Regions from separate parts of the Rhodococcus sp. Q1 genome, predicted to be linked through region 2. Evidence: riboswitches for the same ligand, from Rfam matches in the RefSeq annotation. Region 2 holds a riboswitch; the other holds the start of a gene.
What was found. Region 2 has a riboswitch for S-adenosylmethionine ahead of EQ874_RS15580 (aminotransferase class V-fold PLP-dependent enzyme). Riboswitches for the same ligand answer to the same signal wherever they lie in the genome.
Positions count from the first base shown of each region.

Region 1: it holds a riboswitch for S-adenosylmethionine, as region 2 does, so the genes downstream of both, EQ874_RS17005 (ABC transporter substrate-binding protein) here and EQ874_RS15580 (aminotransferase class V-fold PLP-dependent enzyme) in region 2, are expected to answer to the same signal.

Region 1 covers NZ_SDMJ01000005.1:270,012-277,582, reverse strand. The annotation lists gene EQ874_RS17020 (FAD-dependent oxidoreductase) at 1-466, shown strand, start outside; gene EQ874_RS17015 (GNAT family N-acetyltransferase) at 463-969, shown strand; gene EQ874_RS17010 (LLM class flavin-dependent oxidoreductase) at 966-2,012, shown strand; SAM riboswitch class I at 2,093-2,188, shown strand; gene EQ874_RS17005 (ABC transporter substrate-binding protein) at 2,386-4,014, shown strand; gene EQ874_RS17000 (ABC transporter permease) at 4,018-5,031, shown strand; gene EQ874_RS16995 (ABC transporter permease) at 5,066-5,917, shown strand; gene EQ874_RS16990 (ABC transporter ATP-binding protein) at 5,914-7,509, shown strand; gene EQ874_RS16985 (LLM class flavin-dependent oxidoreductase) at 7,499-7,571, shown strand, end outside.
Region 2 covers NZ_SDMJ01000004.1:697,818-705,388, forward strand. The annotation lists gene EQ874_RS15555 (inorganic diphosphatase) at 124-615, shown strand; gene EQ874_RS15560 (crotonase/enoyl-CoA hydratase family protein) at 682-1,512, opposite strand; gene EQ874_RS15565 (YbaK/EbsC family protein) at 1,627-2,100, shown strand; gene EQ874_RS15570 (winged helix-turn-helix domain-containing protein) at 2,318-2,848, shown strand; gene EQ874_RS15575 (hypothetical protein) at 2,911-3,543, opposite strand; gene EQ874_RS15580 (aminotransferase class V-fold PLP-dependent enzyme) at 3,752-5,065, opposite strand; SAM riboswitch class IV at 5,134-5,251, opposite strand; gene EQ874_RS15585 (Pls/PosA family non-ribosomal peptide synthetase) at 5,396-7,571, shown strand, end outside.

The DNA of each region.
Region 1 (7,571 bases), on a different contig from region 2:
GACGCAGGAACAACCGGCGCACTTCGTCCCGCTCACCGACGCGCAGTGGCCCAGCTTCGTCCACCACCGTGGCGCCCGACTCGACGGGGAGGGCATCTACGGCCTCGGTTCCGTCGACGGCATCAAGATCGGTGAGCACGGCACCGGCCCGCAGGTCGAACCGGACAACCGTAGTTTCGTGGCGGACCCGGACGGTGTCCGCCGACTCGTCGCCTACGCCCGGACCTGGCTCCCCGGCGTGGACGCCGAGAGTGCACGGGTGGACACCTGCCTGTACACGACGACGCCGGACTCGAACTTCGTCGTCGACCGCGTCGGTGCCGTCACCGTCGCCGCCGGATTCTCCGGACACGGATTCAAGTTCGCGCCCGCCATCGGCGAACTCGTCGCCGACCTCGCCGACGGCACCGCCACCAGCCCCGAACCGTTCCGGTTCGGAGCACGACAGCCGGCGGTGGTCTCGTGACCGGGACCGGCAGACTCGACGTGCGGGCGGTGCGGCAGGACGATCCCCTGGCCGCACCGCTGCTCGAAGAACTCGCGGTCGAGTACAGCACCCGTTACGAGCACTCCTTCGAGGAGCAGTACGAGAGTCTCGTCGGCTATCCGGAGGACCGGTTCGCGCCACCCGACGGTGCCCTGCTCGTCCTCGTCGAGGTCGAAGTGCCGGTCGCAGGCGGAGCCTTCCAGCGCTACGACGAGAGCACCGCCGAACTCAAGCGGATCTGGACGTCGAAAGACCATCGGCGCCGTGGTCTCGGCCGCATCGTGGTCGCCGAACTCGAGGCCGAGGCCTTACGTCGCGGGTACACCCGCATCTATCTGACGACCGGTTGGCGACAACCGGAGGCCGTCGCGCTGTATCTCGCGGCCGGGTACACCGCCCTGTTCGATCCCCGGCGACCCGCCGAGGAGATCGGCCCGCATCCCTTCGAGAAATTCCTGGTCCGAAAGGTGGCCTCCGCGTGAAGTTCCTGCTGCTCAGTCTCATCACCCACCATCCCGACCCCGTGACGGGGGAGTGGCTGTCCCCGTCCGAACGGATCCGGGAGGTCGTCGACACCGCCGTGCTCGCCGAACAACTCGGATTCGAAGGATTCGCGGTGGGCGAGCGGCACGAGAAGCCGTTCCTCGCCTCGTCGCCTCCCGTCGTCCTGGCCAACATCGCGGCGCGGACCAGCACCCTCGAATTGTGGACCGGGGTCACGACTCTGAGTCTGCTCGATCCCGTCCGGGCGTTCGAGGACTACTCCACACTCGACAACCTGTCGGGTGGGCGCCTGCAGCTGATGATCGGCAAGGGCAACGGCACCGCCCAGGCCGACCTGTTCCACGTCACGCCCGACGACCAGTGGGACCGCAACCGTGAGGGTTACGAGCTGTTCCGGGCACTGTGGGAGAACGAGACGGTCACGTGGGAGGGTCGGTTCCGGCCGTCGCTCACCGACGCCGTCACCGTGCCCCGGCCACTGCAACACCGTCTGGCCATCTGGCACGGCAGCGCCACCAGCCGCGAATCCGTCGATCTCGCAGCCCGCTACGGCGATCCGATCTTCTCTGCCAACGTCACCAACCCGATCGAGCCCTACGCCGAGCTCATCGACCACTACCGCGAACGATGGGCGGCCTACGGCCACGACCCCGCCGAGGCGCGGGTGGGTGCGGGGACGGCCGGACTGTACGTCGCGCCGACCTCGCAGGAAGCGATCGACGCCTACCGGACCCAGTTCGAGCAACGACTCGAATTCTCCCGGGAGACGGGACTTCCCGTCGTCTTCGAGACCGTCGAGGACTTCGTCGAACGCAGCTCCGCACTCATCGGGAGCCCGCAGCAGGTGATCGACAAGGTGCTCCGCTACCACGAGCGGTTCGGTCACGAGGTCACGCACGTGACCGCCGACCGCGGCGGGTTCTCGGCGGCCGAACAGCGGGCGAGCCTCGAACTGTTCCAGGCGGAGGTCGCGCCGGCACTGCGTGCGGCGATACCGCACCGCGATGCCGTCACCGCCTGAGCCGGCGGCGTCGGAACCGTTTCGATCGTGGTGAAAAAAACGGTGTGCCCGAGCCCCGTGGCTCCGTAACCTCGCGTAACGAACCATCCAGAGCGACCGAGAGACCCGGCTCGACGACGTCGCAGCAACCCCCTGCCGTGGGCAGGTGAGGGTGCTACCGCCGGGACCGATGGAGGAGAAGATGACGAACGAAGGTCTGGTGGGGGCGTGGGAACGCATCCACGTCGATCTGTGCCGGCACTGCGCCGCCAGGTGTCGTTGCGGCCGAGATCCGCGCTGAACCCCCCGTTCCCCAGGGACGACATCCCCGCCCGCCGGGCGGCATCCACACGGTGATGCCGCCGGAGCCCTGTCCAGATCACGGAGCCCGTCGTTGTCCATCTCGTCCTCCTCCGCGTCCCGGTTCGTCGTCACGGCCGCCGCCACCGCCGTACTGGGCGCTGCCCTCACCGCGTGCGGCACCGGCGCCGTGGCGAACTCGGAGCCCACCGGCGATCCGCAGGCCGGTGGCACCCTGCGGTACGGGTTGTCGGTCCCACCCACCTGCGCCGATCCCGCGCAGGCCGCCAGCAACCAGACCATCTACGTCGCCCGGCAGGTCGTCGACTCGCTCACCGACCAGGATCCCGGGACAGGCGAGATCGTGCCGTGGCTCGCCGAGAGCTGGGAATCGAATGCCGACGGCACGCAGTTCACCTTCCGCCTGAAGGAGGGTGTGACCTTCAGCGACGGAACTCCACTGACCGCGGACTCCGTGAAGAAGAACTTCGACGCGATCGTGAACAGCCTCGGAGGGGTGAAGGCGCCGCAGGCCGTCGGGTATCTCGCAGGATATGCCGGCACCACGGTCGTCGACGACCGCACGGCGCAGATCGACTTCTCCGTGCCGAACGCGCCGTTCCTGCAGGCCACAGCAAGTCATCAGCTCGGCCTGCTCTCGGAGGCCGACACCGCGAAGAGCGCGGAGGAACGTTGCGCCGGCGACCTGTCCGGCACCGGCCCGTTCGTGTACGAGGACTACCAGCAGGACAAGTCCGCCACCCTCGTCAAACGCACGGGCTATTCGTGGGGTTCGGAGGCCTTCGGACACGACGGCGACGCCTACCTCGACCGGATCGAGTTCACGATCGTCCCTGAATCGGGTGTCCGCACCGGATCGCTCGCCTCGGGTCAGCTCGACGCCATCTCGGATGCGCTGCCGCAGGACGCCCCGCAGATCGAAGGGGCCGGCGGCCGCATCCTGACCACCCCGAATCCGGGCATCCCGTTCGGTTTCCAACCCAACGTGAGCCGCGGTGTCCTCACCGACCCGGCCGTGCGCAGCGCGCTCGTCCCGGCGATCGACCGGCAGGAACTGGTCGACACGGTCCTCGGACCGGACTTCCGCCCGGCCACCAGCACTCTCGCCTCCGCGACCCCCGGTTACGTCGAGCTCGCCGACGTCACCTACGACCCGGCGAAGGCCGAGCAGATCCTCGGCGAGGCCGGCTGGGCGCCCGGTCCCGACGGCATCCGAGTCAAGGACGGGCAGCGCCTGAGCTTCCCCGTGCTGTTCAGCTCGGTGTTCGCCGGCAACCAGGCCATTCTCGAACTGGTGCAGCAACAGCTGCGGGCGGTGGGAATCGACCTGCAGCTCGATCTCGTCTCCACTCCGGAGAACACCGCACGCCAGAATGCCGGCGACTACGAGGCGTCCTACTACAACAGCACCCGGGCCGACGGCGACATCCTGCGCACGGCATTCGGGCTCGACGGGCGGAACCTCAACCAGCGCAATCCCATTCCGGATCTCGACGACGTGCTCGCCCAGCAGCTGTCCACGACCGACCCGGCCGCACGTGCCGAGCTCATCGGCCGGGCGCAGCAGCTCGTCCTCGACAACGGGCTGTGGATCCCGACGGTCGAACTGTCGCAGGCGATCGGTGCCGGACCGAACGTCGCCGACCTGAAGTTCGAGGCGTCGGCACGACTGCAGTTCTTCGACACCTGGCTGAGCGAGTAGATCATGCTGCGCTATCTCGGTTTCCGTGTGCTCCAGGCCGTGGGGGTGCTGTGGGCGGCGTTCACGGTGTCGTTCGCGGTCCTGTTCCTGCTGCCCTCCGATCCGGTCTCCATCGCCGCCGGTGCCGATGCCGGAACACCGGTCGACGCCGCCGCGATCGAACAGCTCCAGGCGCGGTACGGACTCGACCAGCCCGTCGCGGTGCAGTACTGGAACGCGCTGAGCAACGCGGTCCGAGGTGACTTCGGCATGTCCATCTCCACCGGACAGCAGGTGACCGACGCAATTGCCGCCGCCCTGCCGAGCACCCTCGTCCTGGCGGGCACCGCCCTGGTGTTCGCCCTGGTGTTCGGCACGGCGGTCGCCTTCCTCGCGACCTACACGCGAACGCACTGGCTCCGCGGCCTGCTGTTCTCGCTTCCCCCGCTGGGGGTGGCCGTCCCGACCTTCTGGGTGGGCCTGATCCTGTTACAGCTCTTCTCGTTCCGGCTGCGGCTGTTCCCGGCGTTCGGGGACCAGGGCATCGAGCACGTGATCCTGCCCGCGATCACCCTGGCACTGCCCACCGGTGCGGTGATCGCCCAGGTCCTCGCGACCAGCCTGCAGACGACGTGGCGGCAGCCGTTCATCGAGGCGGCACGCGCGAAAGGCGCGTCCCGCCTGCGCATCCAGACGCGTCACGCACTGAAGCTGTCGAGCATCCCCGCCTTCACGATCGCCGGCGTCATCGTCGGCAACCTGCTCGCGGGATCCGTGGTGGTCGAGACCGTCTTCTCTCGCGGCGGTGTCGGACGCCTGACCCAGATGTCGGTGATGGCGCAGGACATCCCGGTGGTGCTGGGCATCGTCGTGTTCTCCGCGACCGTCTTCGTGCTCGTCAACCTCGCCGTCGACCTGCTCTACCCCTTCATCGACCCGCGGATCACCCACGGCATCGACCGCGGTGGTGCAGCCGCGTCGACGGAGGACGACCCGACCCACGACGACACTCTCCTGGAGGTCGAGGCACGTGTCTGACACCCTCGTCCGCGAAGCGATACCGGCGACGTCGTTGCCGGAACCGAGCTCGCGCAGAAGAATTCGGATCACATCCATTGCGACGGCGGTGCGACGCAATGCGGTGCTCGTCGTCTCGTCGATCGTGTTGCTCCTCGCGGTGGGCTTCGCGCTGGTCCCGTCGGTCTTCGCGTCGGGCGACCCCCTGCAGGGCGTACCCGCCGAGAAGTTGCAGGGGCCGAGCGTCGCGCACTGGTTCGGCACCGACAATCTCGGTCGCGACGTGTACACGCGCGTCGTGCACGGAGCCGGCCTGTCGCTCACCGCGACGCTCGTCGCGGTCGGGATCGCCCTCGTGGTCGGTTCGCTGATCGGGTTGCTGTCCGGCGCGGTCGGCGGTGCCCTCGACGCGGCACTCATGCGCCTCGTCGACGTTCTGCTGTCCATCCCCGCGCTGCTGTTGTCCCTCGCCCTGGTCACCGCTCTCGGCTTCGGCACGATGAACGTCGCGATCGCCGTCGGTGTGAGCCTCGTGGCGAACTTCGCACGCGTCATGCGGTCGGAAGTGCTGCGGGTACGCAAGGCGCTCTATGTCGAAGCCGCGTTCGCGTGCGGTGCCCGGTGGCACACCGTGCTGCGCCGGCACGTGTTGCGCAACTCGTACGCGCCCGTCGCGGCCCTGGCCGCCGTCGAATTCGGTATGGCCGTGCTGGCCGTGTCGTCACTGAGCTTCCTCGGTTTCGGTGCCGTGCCACCGACACCCGAATGGGGGTCGTTGATCTCGGAGGGCCGCAACTATCTCGCCGCGGCCTGGTGGATGACGACCCTGCCGGGCCTGGTCATCGTCGCCGTTGTGCTCTCGGCCCACCGCGTCGGCCACGCCATCGAGGACAGGAGCGCACGATGAGCCTCCTCGAAGTGCGCGACCTGCAGGTCGCCTACGAATCGTCGCGCGAGCCGGTGGTCGCGGTGAACGGTGTCGATCTCACCGTCGGTCGCGGCGAGGTCGTCGCGGTGGTCGGCGAGTCGGGGTCGGGCAAGTCCACGACGGCGCACGCGATCATCGGGTTGCTCGCCGGAGCCGGTCGCGTCACGGCCGGGTCGGTGACCTTCGACGGCACATCGCTGAACGACCTGTCCGAGCGCGCGTTCGAACGCATCCGCGGCGCCCGGATCGGATTCGTTCCGCAGGACCCGACGATCTCCCTCAATCCCGTCATCCGTATCGGCGACCAGATCGCCGAGGTGCTGCGCATCCACGGTCTCGCCGACCGGCGCACCGCGCGGATCGAGGCGCTGCGCATCCTCGAAGAGGCCGGGCTCGACGACCCGCAGCTGCGTGCGAAGCAGTACCCGCAGGAACTGTCCGGCGGTCAGCGGCAGCGGGTGCTCATCGGTATCGCCCTCGCCTGCCGACCCGACCTCGTCATCGCCGACGAACCGACCAGCGCGCTCGACGTGACCGTTCAGCGCCGCATCCTCGACCACCTCGAGGCGCGGATCGCCGAGACCGGCACCGCTGTCCTGCTCATCACCCACGACCTGGGTGTCGCGGCGGATCGCGCCGACCGCATCGTCGTCATGCAGGGCGGACGGGTCGTCGAGACCGGACCGGCGGCGCAGGTCCTCACCGACCCGCAACACGAGTACACGCGCTCGCTCATCGCGGCCGCGCCGAGCCTCGCGGAACCGGTCGTGCGGCCCGCGCCGAAAGAGGCTGCGCCGATCCTGTCGGTGTCGACGGTGTCGAAGACCTTCCGCATCGACCGGAAGTCCTCGCTGCACGCCGTGCGGGATGTGTCCTTCGACGTACCCCGCGGCGGCACTCTCTCGCTCGTGGGGGAGTCGGGTTCGGGAAAGTCCACGGTCTCGCGCATCGCGATCCGGCTCGAGACCCCGACCTCCGGATCGGTCCGGTTCGATGGTGACGACATCACGGCGCTCGGTGGCCGCGCCCTGCGGGCGCTGCGACGCCGGGTGCAGATCGTGCACCAGAATCCCTACGCCTCGCTCGACCCGAAACTGAGGATCCGCGACATCGTCGCCGAACCTCTCGAGGCGTTCGGTGTCGGCACGAGAGCCGAACGTGCCGAGCACGTCGCCTGCCTCCTCGACCAGGTGGCGTTGTCGACGGCACATCTGGACCGCAGACCCGCCGAACTGTCCGGTGGGCAACGGCAACGCGTGGCCATCGCACGGGCCATCGCCCTGAACCCCGAACTGCTCGTCCTCGACGAACCCGTCTCGGCGCTCGACGTGTCGGTCCAGGCGCAGATCCTCGACCTGCTCACCTCGCTGCAGGCCGAACTCGGAATCAGTTACCTGTTCATCTCGCACGACCTCGCCGTCGTCCGGCAGATCAGCGACACCGTCGCCGTGATGCGCGCCGGTCGGGTCGTCGAATACGGCCCCACCGCAGAAATTCTCGACAACCCCCAACACGAGTACACGCAGACGTTGCTCGAGGCCATCCCCGGGAAGGTCCACCATGTCCGATAGTTCAGAATTGTTGCTGGCCGTCGACTTCGCCGGCACCGGCCTACACCCCTCGTCCTGGCGAC
Region 2 (7,571 bases):
GCACTCGGGGCCCCGGTACCTGCACCTCCAGCCTAGCGCCGCGACCGTTATCCTCTCTGCGGACCATCACCGCAGATACGGATGTCGTATCCGCCGGAAAATACCGACGAAGTGAGGCAAGGCGTGGAGTTCGAGGTCACCATCGAGATCCCCAAGGGACAGCGGAACAAGTACGAGGTCGATCACGAGACCGGACGCGTCAAGCTCGATCGTTACCTGTACACCTCGTTCGGCTACCCCGCCGACTACGGCTACATCGAGAACACCCTCGGTGAGGACGGCGATCCGCTCGACTGCATGGTGCTGCTGCCCGAGTCGGTGTTCCCCGGCGTTCTGGTCGACGCCCGCCCGATCGGCATGTTCAAGATGGTCGACGAGGCCGGGGGCGACGACAAGATCCTGGCCGTCCCGGCCGGCGACCCGCGCTGGGATCACGTCCAGGACATCAGCGACGTCTCGCAGTTCGAGCTCGACGCGATCAAGCACTTCTTCGTCCACTACAAGGACCTCGAGCCGGGCAAGCACGTCGAGGCCGCCGACTGGGTCGGTCGCGCCGAGGCCGAGGCCGAGGTGACCGCGTCGGTCGAGCGTCTGAAGAACAACGGCGGGCACTGACACCGAGCCTGCAACGCAGATCCCCCGGACGATCGGATCGTCCGGGGGATCTGTCGTAGGAGGGGCCTACTCCCCCGTGAACTGCGGCGGTCGCTTCTCGAAGACGGCGGTGATCGCCTCGGTGAGGTCCTCCGACGGCAGGAACGCCGCGTTCCACGCCGCGACGTAGCGGAGGCTGTCGTCGACCTGCGGCGAGCGGGTGTGGTCGAGGACGTTCTTGATGCCCTGAACCACGAGCGGCGGGTTCGCGGCGATTTCCGCGGCGGTCGCGTGAGCCGCGGCGAGCACGGCGTCCGCGTCGTCGTAGACGTCGTTGACGAGTCCGATCTTCTCGGCGCGGGCGGCGTCGATGTCCTTGCCGGTCAGCGCGAGTTCGCGGACGTGACCGTCGCCGATGATGAGCGGGAGCCGGGCGAGGGTGCCGACGTCGGCGACCATTCCGACCTTGACCTCGCGGACGCTGAACTTCGCGTCGGCGCTCGCGTAGCGGATGTCGGCGGCGGAGATGAGGTCGACAGCTCCGCCGATGCACCAGCCCTGGACCGCGGCGACGACCGGCTTGCGGCAGTCGGCGACGGCCGTGACGGCCGCCTGCATGTTCTTGATCATCGCGTGGAAGTCCGTGCGCGGCTTCGCGAGCGCCTTGCCGGAGACGACGGCGCCGAGACTGCCGCCCATGGCGACGAGGTCGAGCCCGTAGGAGAAGTTCCGGCCGGAACCGGCGAGGACGACGGCGCGGACGTCGGGGTCGGCATCGAGCTCACCGAAAAGGACGGGCAGTTCCGCCCAGAAGTCGGGGCCCATGGCGTTGCCCTTGCCGGGGCCGATGAGCGTGACCCGTGCGACGTGGTCCTCGCACTCGACGGTGAACGCTTTCCAGGGAGAGTGATCGGTCATTACCCAACGGTAACTTCTGCGCCCTCGGAATGCACCGTCCCCCACTTCACGACGCGACGACGACGCATCCTCCGAACCGTGCCCACCGGGCGCCGATTTTCCTACTCTTGATCCATGACCAGGTCGCTGCATCCGAATGCCCACCGCGTCTCGGACACGCTCATCGCCCGCGGCCATCACGGTCTGATCGTCCAGCAGCCGGAGACCGTGCACACCGCCGAGCAGGCCGCCGCCGCGGTGGGCGTGGAGGTGGGCGCGATCGTGAAGTCGCTCGTCTTCCTGCTCGACGACGACCCGATCCTGCTGCTGGTGTCCGGGGCGCATCGCGTGTCGGTCGAGCGGACCGGCGAGCGGCTCGGCGGCGAGCTCGTGCCGGCCTCCCCCGACCTGGTCACGGAGGTCACCGGCCAGCCGATCGGTGGTGTCGCGCCGCTCGGCCACCCCACGAACCTGCCCACCTACATCGACCGAGCGCTGCAGCTCCACCCGGATCTGTGGGCGTCGGGTGGATGCCCGAACACACTGTTCCGGACCGTCTATGCGGAGCTCATGCGCATCACCGCGGCGATCGACGTCGACGTCGACTGAGACCGTCCACCCAGCGGTACCGTCGGCACCTCCACCCGGGTACACTCTCCGTCGTGACAGTCCGAGCGTGGAGCCGCAGGCATGTCGACCTGTGCCGTACCCGCTCGTGCCTCTGTGCGGCCTGAGATCCGCACCATCCCTTCTCTTTCCGGTGCCGCGCAGCTGCGGGCCACTGCCCGCCCGGCACCGTTCACCTTCCGACCAGCGGAGCCCTTCCATGACCACGTCCTCCATCGAGAACCCGGCCGACGGCTCGGTCGATTCACCTGAACTCGTTCTCATCGTGCAGATCTCGGACACGAACGCCGGATCGGCGGGTGATCTCGCAGCTCTCGCCGACGCACTACGGGAGACCGCCCTCGATCTGCTCCCGGGGGCGCGCACCCACACCCTCCTCAGTCCCGGCCCGACCCCACTGGTGATCGACCTGCCGGCCCGCGGGCTGGTGCTCGACAATCAGCGAGTCGAGTTGAGCCACAGCGAATTCGAGATCCTGGCTCATCTGGTTCGCCGGCCCCGCGTCGCGGTGCCCCGCGCGGCGCTACGGCCACTCGGCGCCGGATACTCCGAGAACGACGACTTCGACACCGACCGGGGCAACCGCAGTGTCGACGTCCATGTCTCCCGGATCCGTTCCAAGCTGGGACGTTTCGGCACCATCATCACGACTGTCCGCGGGTCCGGTTACCGGTTCGATCCCGATCCGCGCGTGCACGTGGTCGAAGCGCTCGATCGCCGCACTGCGTGAACGCACGCGAAGGAGGGGCAGGAGTCGAAACCCCTGCCCCTCCTTCGCGATACGAACTCGAGTCAGGAAGCGCGCACGGATTCCTGGGCGCCCTCGCCGAACCGGCGCAGGACCTCGACGACGGTCGGCGAGACCTCGATGAGGCCGCGCGACGCCAACCACGGCAGCGTTCCGTCGACGAGATGCTCGACGGTGAACGGCGCGGCGAGCGGGATCAACGTGACGCCGTCGGCGACCTGCACGGCGTGGATGTCGGCGATCAGCCCGGCGAGACCGTGCGGCGTTCCGACGTACGACAACGTGTCGGCCTCCCCGCGGGTGGCTTCCGGACGGGTGCGTCGGGTACGGGCGGTGCGGGCATCGGACGCGAGGACGACCTCGACGTCGACGAGCACGGTGACCGAATCGGGCTCGCGGCCCTCCTCGGCGGCCTCCGCACGGATGCGGTCGCGCAGCTTTCCGGCCTCACGCAGGTCGGCGGCACGCACCCGCACGACGTTGGGTGCATCGGCGCTGAGGTCGAGCGGCGGATCGCCGGCACGCCCCAGGGTCAGGTCGGCCCAGTAGTCGGGTCCGGAGTGACCGGCGAGTTCGACGGCGATACGCAACGCCCGGATGGCGGCGGACTCGACGACGGCCGGGTCTGCGGTGGCCGGATCTGCGGATACAGGGGTGACGGTGGATGCGACGGGCATGGGATGCCTCTCGGTACGGGCCGCGGAGCGGCACGGAGAAATCGGCCTGTGAGCCGGAAGACTTCGAGGGAGAAGACCTTCAGTCCGAACAGATTCCCGATGCCGTACGGCAGAGGTCGACATGGCGACAGCACCAGCGTGCCGCGGCGATCGCCCTCATCCGTTCCATGTGAATTACCCTACTGACCCTGTGGGGAATTGTCGACCGCTAGACGCACGGAGATGCGTCGCCGTCGGTCGCCCCGAGACCGGGGCGCGTCTCCGGCGAGGGGTTCCACACGCCGTCGGTCTTCGCGTGCACCCACGACGGCCCGTTCTCGACCAGCGAACGCAGCGCTCCGAGGAGCCGTTCGACGTCGTCGGACGAGCTGCCGAGTCCGAGCGACGCCCGGACGGCACCGCCGGCGCGACCGACCCGCGCGAGCAGCGGGTGGGCGCAGAATCGTCCGTCACGGACACCGATGCCGTGCTCGGCGGACAGATAGGACGCGACGTGACCGGGCTCGTAGCCCTCGATCGTGAAAGTGACGATTCCGACGCTGTCGGCCGAATCGTTCCACAGCCGAAGCACTTCCACGCCGTCGATGGCGTCCAGGCCGTCGACGAGCAGGGAGCACAGGGCCTCCTCGTGACGGGTGACCGCGTCGGAGTCGAAACCGGCAAGCGCATCGCATGCGGCGGCGAGGGTGGCGGCACCGAGCACGTTGGGGGTGCCGGCCTCGTGACGCGCAGGGGCGCAGGCCCATTCGGTGTGGTCGAGGCGTACCTCGCGCACCGCACCGCCTCCGGCGAGGTACGGCTCGGCGGCGTCGAGCCAGTCGCGTCGGCCGACGAGCGCTCCCGCACCGAACGGCGCGTACAGCTTGTGACCGGAGAACGCGAGGTAGTCCACACCGAGCGACGCGAGATCGACGCGGCGGTGGGGCACGAGCTGCGCGCCGTCGACGAGGATCCGCGCGCCGGAGGCGTGGGCGAGTTCGGCGAGCTCGGCGATGGGCAGCACCTCGCCGGTGACGTTGGAGGCACCGGTGACGGCGAGCAGGGCCGCGGGGGCGCGCTGGAGTTCGACTGCGAGGCGCCACACCGTCTCCGAGACGGTATCTGCCGCCTCGACGATGCGGGAGTTCTTCCACGGCAGCAGATTCGCGTGATGTTCGATGTCGAGCACGACGACATCGCCGGGCACGGCACTCGCAAGCAGGTTCAGCGAATCGGTGGTGTTGCGCGTGAAGACGACGACCTGGTCGTCGTCCGCGCCGACGAAGCGCGACACGGAGGTGCGAGCGTCCTCGTAGGCGGTGGTGCTGATCCGCGAGGCGTATCCGGCACCGCGGTGCACGCTCGCGTAGAAGGGCAGCAGTTCCGTGAGGCGGTCGGTGACGGCGGACAGTGCCGGTGCGCTCGCCGCGTAGTCGAAGTTCGCGTAGGTGCAGGTGCCACCCTGGACAAGCGGAACCTGCGAGTCACAGCCGGACACGGTGGCGAACGGAGCAATGCAGGTGGTGGAGGCTACAACAGTCATGACAAATCCCTCGTGTACTCAGGGACCCGCCGGTGACGCCTACGACGGAGAGTTCTCGTCGCCGGCGGAGTCCGCGCTTGCCGTGTCCGGTGGTGGATTCACGGCCCGGTCGTCACCCGGAGCACCCCACCGCGGTTGGAGGGTTGCCGACCAGCGAGCCGGGGCTTGACGCTGGTACTCATGACCTGGCGAAGACAATGACAGGACGATCGAGCCGTGTCAACCCGTATCGCACGATGCCGACACACGTTCCGCGCACCGAACGTTCACCTGTTGTCCACCCGGACGTGAGATAACCGGAGGATCCATCGAGCAGAAGGACCCGCGGAGTTGCCAGCCATATCCTCGACCCCCGTCGGCCCGTCCCCCATTCCGGACGAATTCCTCCGCGCGTCGCACGCTCCGCCTGCACGCACCCTCGTCGACCTGCTGCGGAGCACCGCCGAGGCACATCCGGACGCCCCTGCCCTCGACGACGGCACCACGGTCCTCGAATACGCCGAACTCGTCGAGGCGGTGATCGCCGGCGCCTACGCGTTGAACGACGCGGGTGTCGGTGCCGGCGACAGGGTCGGCGTGCGCATGACGTCCGGGCGCACCGATCTGTATGTGACGATTCTCTCGATTCTCGCCGCGGGCGCCGCATACGTGCCCGTCGACGCTGACGACCCCGACGAGCGCGCCGAACTCGTGTTCTCGGAAGCACAGGTCACCGCCATCGTCACCGACGAGGGCATCGGGCCGGGTACGGCCGTCCCGCCGGGCAGCCCGGCCGTGCGGGGGCCGAACCTCGACGACGACGCGTGGATCATCTTCACCTCGGGTTCGACCGGGACACCGAAGGGTGTCGCCGTCACCCACCGCAATGCGGCGGCCTTCGTCGACGCGGAGGCACGGATGTTCTGCCGGGCAGCGCCACTCGGCCCCGGCGACCGGGTCCTGGCCGGCCTGTCGGTGGCTTTCGACGCGTCGTGCGAGGAGATGTGGCTCGCCTGGCGGCACGGCGCCTGCCTGGTTCCGGCACCCCGCGCGCTCGTCCGCTCCGGCATGGATCTCGGACCGTGGCTCGTCTCGCGCAACATCACCGTCGTCTCCACCGTGCCCACGCTCGCGGCGATGTGGCCGGCCGAAGCACTCGAGGCGGTGCGCCTGCTCATCTTCGGCGGTGAGGCCTGCCCACCCGATCTCGTGGAGCGTCTCGCCGTTCCGGGACGGGAGGTGTGGAACACCTACGGCCCTACCGAGGCCACGGTCGTGGCCTGCGCCTCGCTGATGGACGGCACCGGGCCGGTCCGCATCGGGCTGCCGCTCGACGGCTGGGATCTCGCCGTGGTGGACGCCGACGGCAACCCCGTCGAGGAGGGCGCGACCGGCGAACTCGTCATCGGCGGTGTCGGCCTCGCGCGCTATCTCGATCCGGCGAAGGATGCCGAGAAGTACGCTCCGATGCCCACGCTCGGCTGGGAGCGCGCCTATCGCAGCGGCGATCTCGTCACCCTCGACCGCGAGGGACTGCTGTTCCAGGGACGCGCCGACGACCAGGTCAAGATCGGTGGACGCCGCATCGAACTCGGCGAGGTCGACAACGCGCTGCAGAACCTGCCCGGTGTGGCCGGTGGTGCGTGCGCGGTGCGCAGGACCGCTGCGGGACACCCGATCCTCGTGGGGTACATCGCCTCCACCGATCCGGACTTCGACATCGCGTCCGCCCACGACCTGCTGTCCGAGCAACTCCCCGCCGCGCTCGTTCCGCGACTCGCGCTCGTCGACGAACTCCCCACCCGCACATCCGGCAAGGTCGACCGCAACGCCCTGCCGTGGCCGCTGCCGGGCGCCGACGCCGACTCGGTGGAGGCGCTCGGACTCGATCCCACCGCCGAATGGGTCGCCGAATTGTGGACCGACATCCTCGGTGTCCGAATCGAGGGCGTCGACGACGACTTCTTCGAACTCGGCGGTGGCTCCCTCGCCGCGGCACAGCTCGTGACGGCGCTGCGCAGCAGGTATCCGGAGATGACGGTCGCGGAGCTGTACGACCATCCCCGGCTCGGATCGCTCGCGGTCCATCTCGACGAACTCGCACCGACGGAAGCTGCGGCACCACGAGAGGTCGCCCCGGTGCCCCGCCTCGCCCAGTTCGCCCAGATCGCGGCGACCGGCGTCCTCACCACCCTCACCGGACTGCAGTGGGTGACCTGGCTGGCGATACTGAACAACGTCATCGCGCTCGTCGTCGACGTGCCGTGGACCGTCACCCTGTCGTGGTGGTGGGTCGCGCTCGGTGTCCTGCTGTTCCTTTCTCCCATCGGGCGTATGGCGATCTCCGTCGCCGGTTCACGTCTGCTGCTGCGCGGTGTGAAGGCGGGGAGCTACCCCCGCGGAGGCGGTGTCCACCTCAGGCTGTGGACGGCCCTGCGGTTGTCCGAGGCCGTGAACGCGACGAACATCTCCAGCGCTCCCTGGATGCGGCAGTACGCGCGTGCTCTGGGAGCGAAGGTCGGACGTG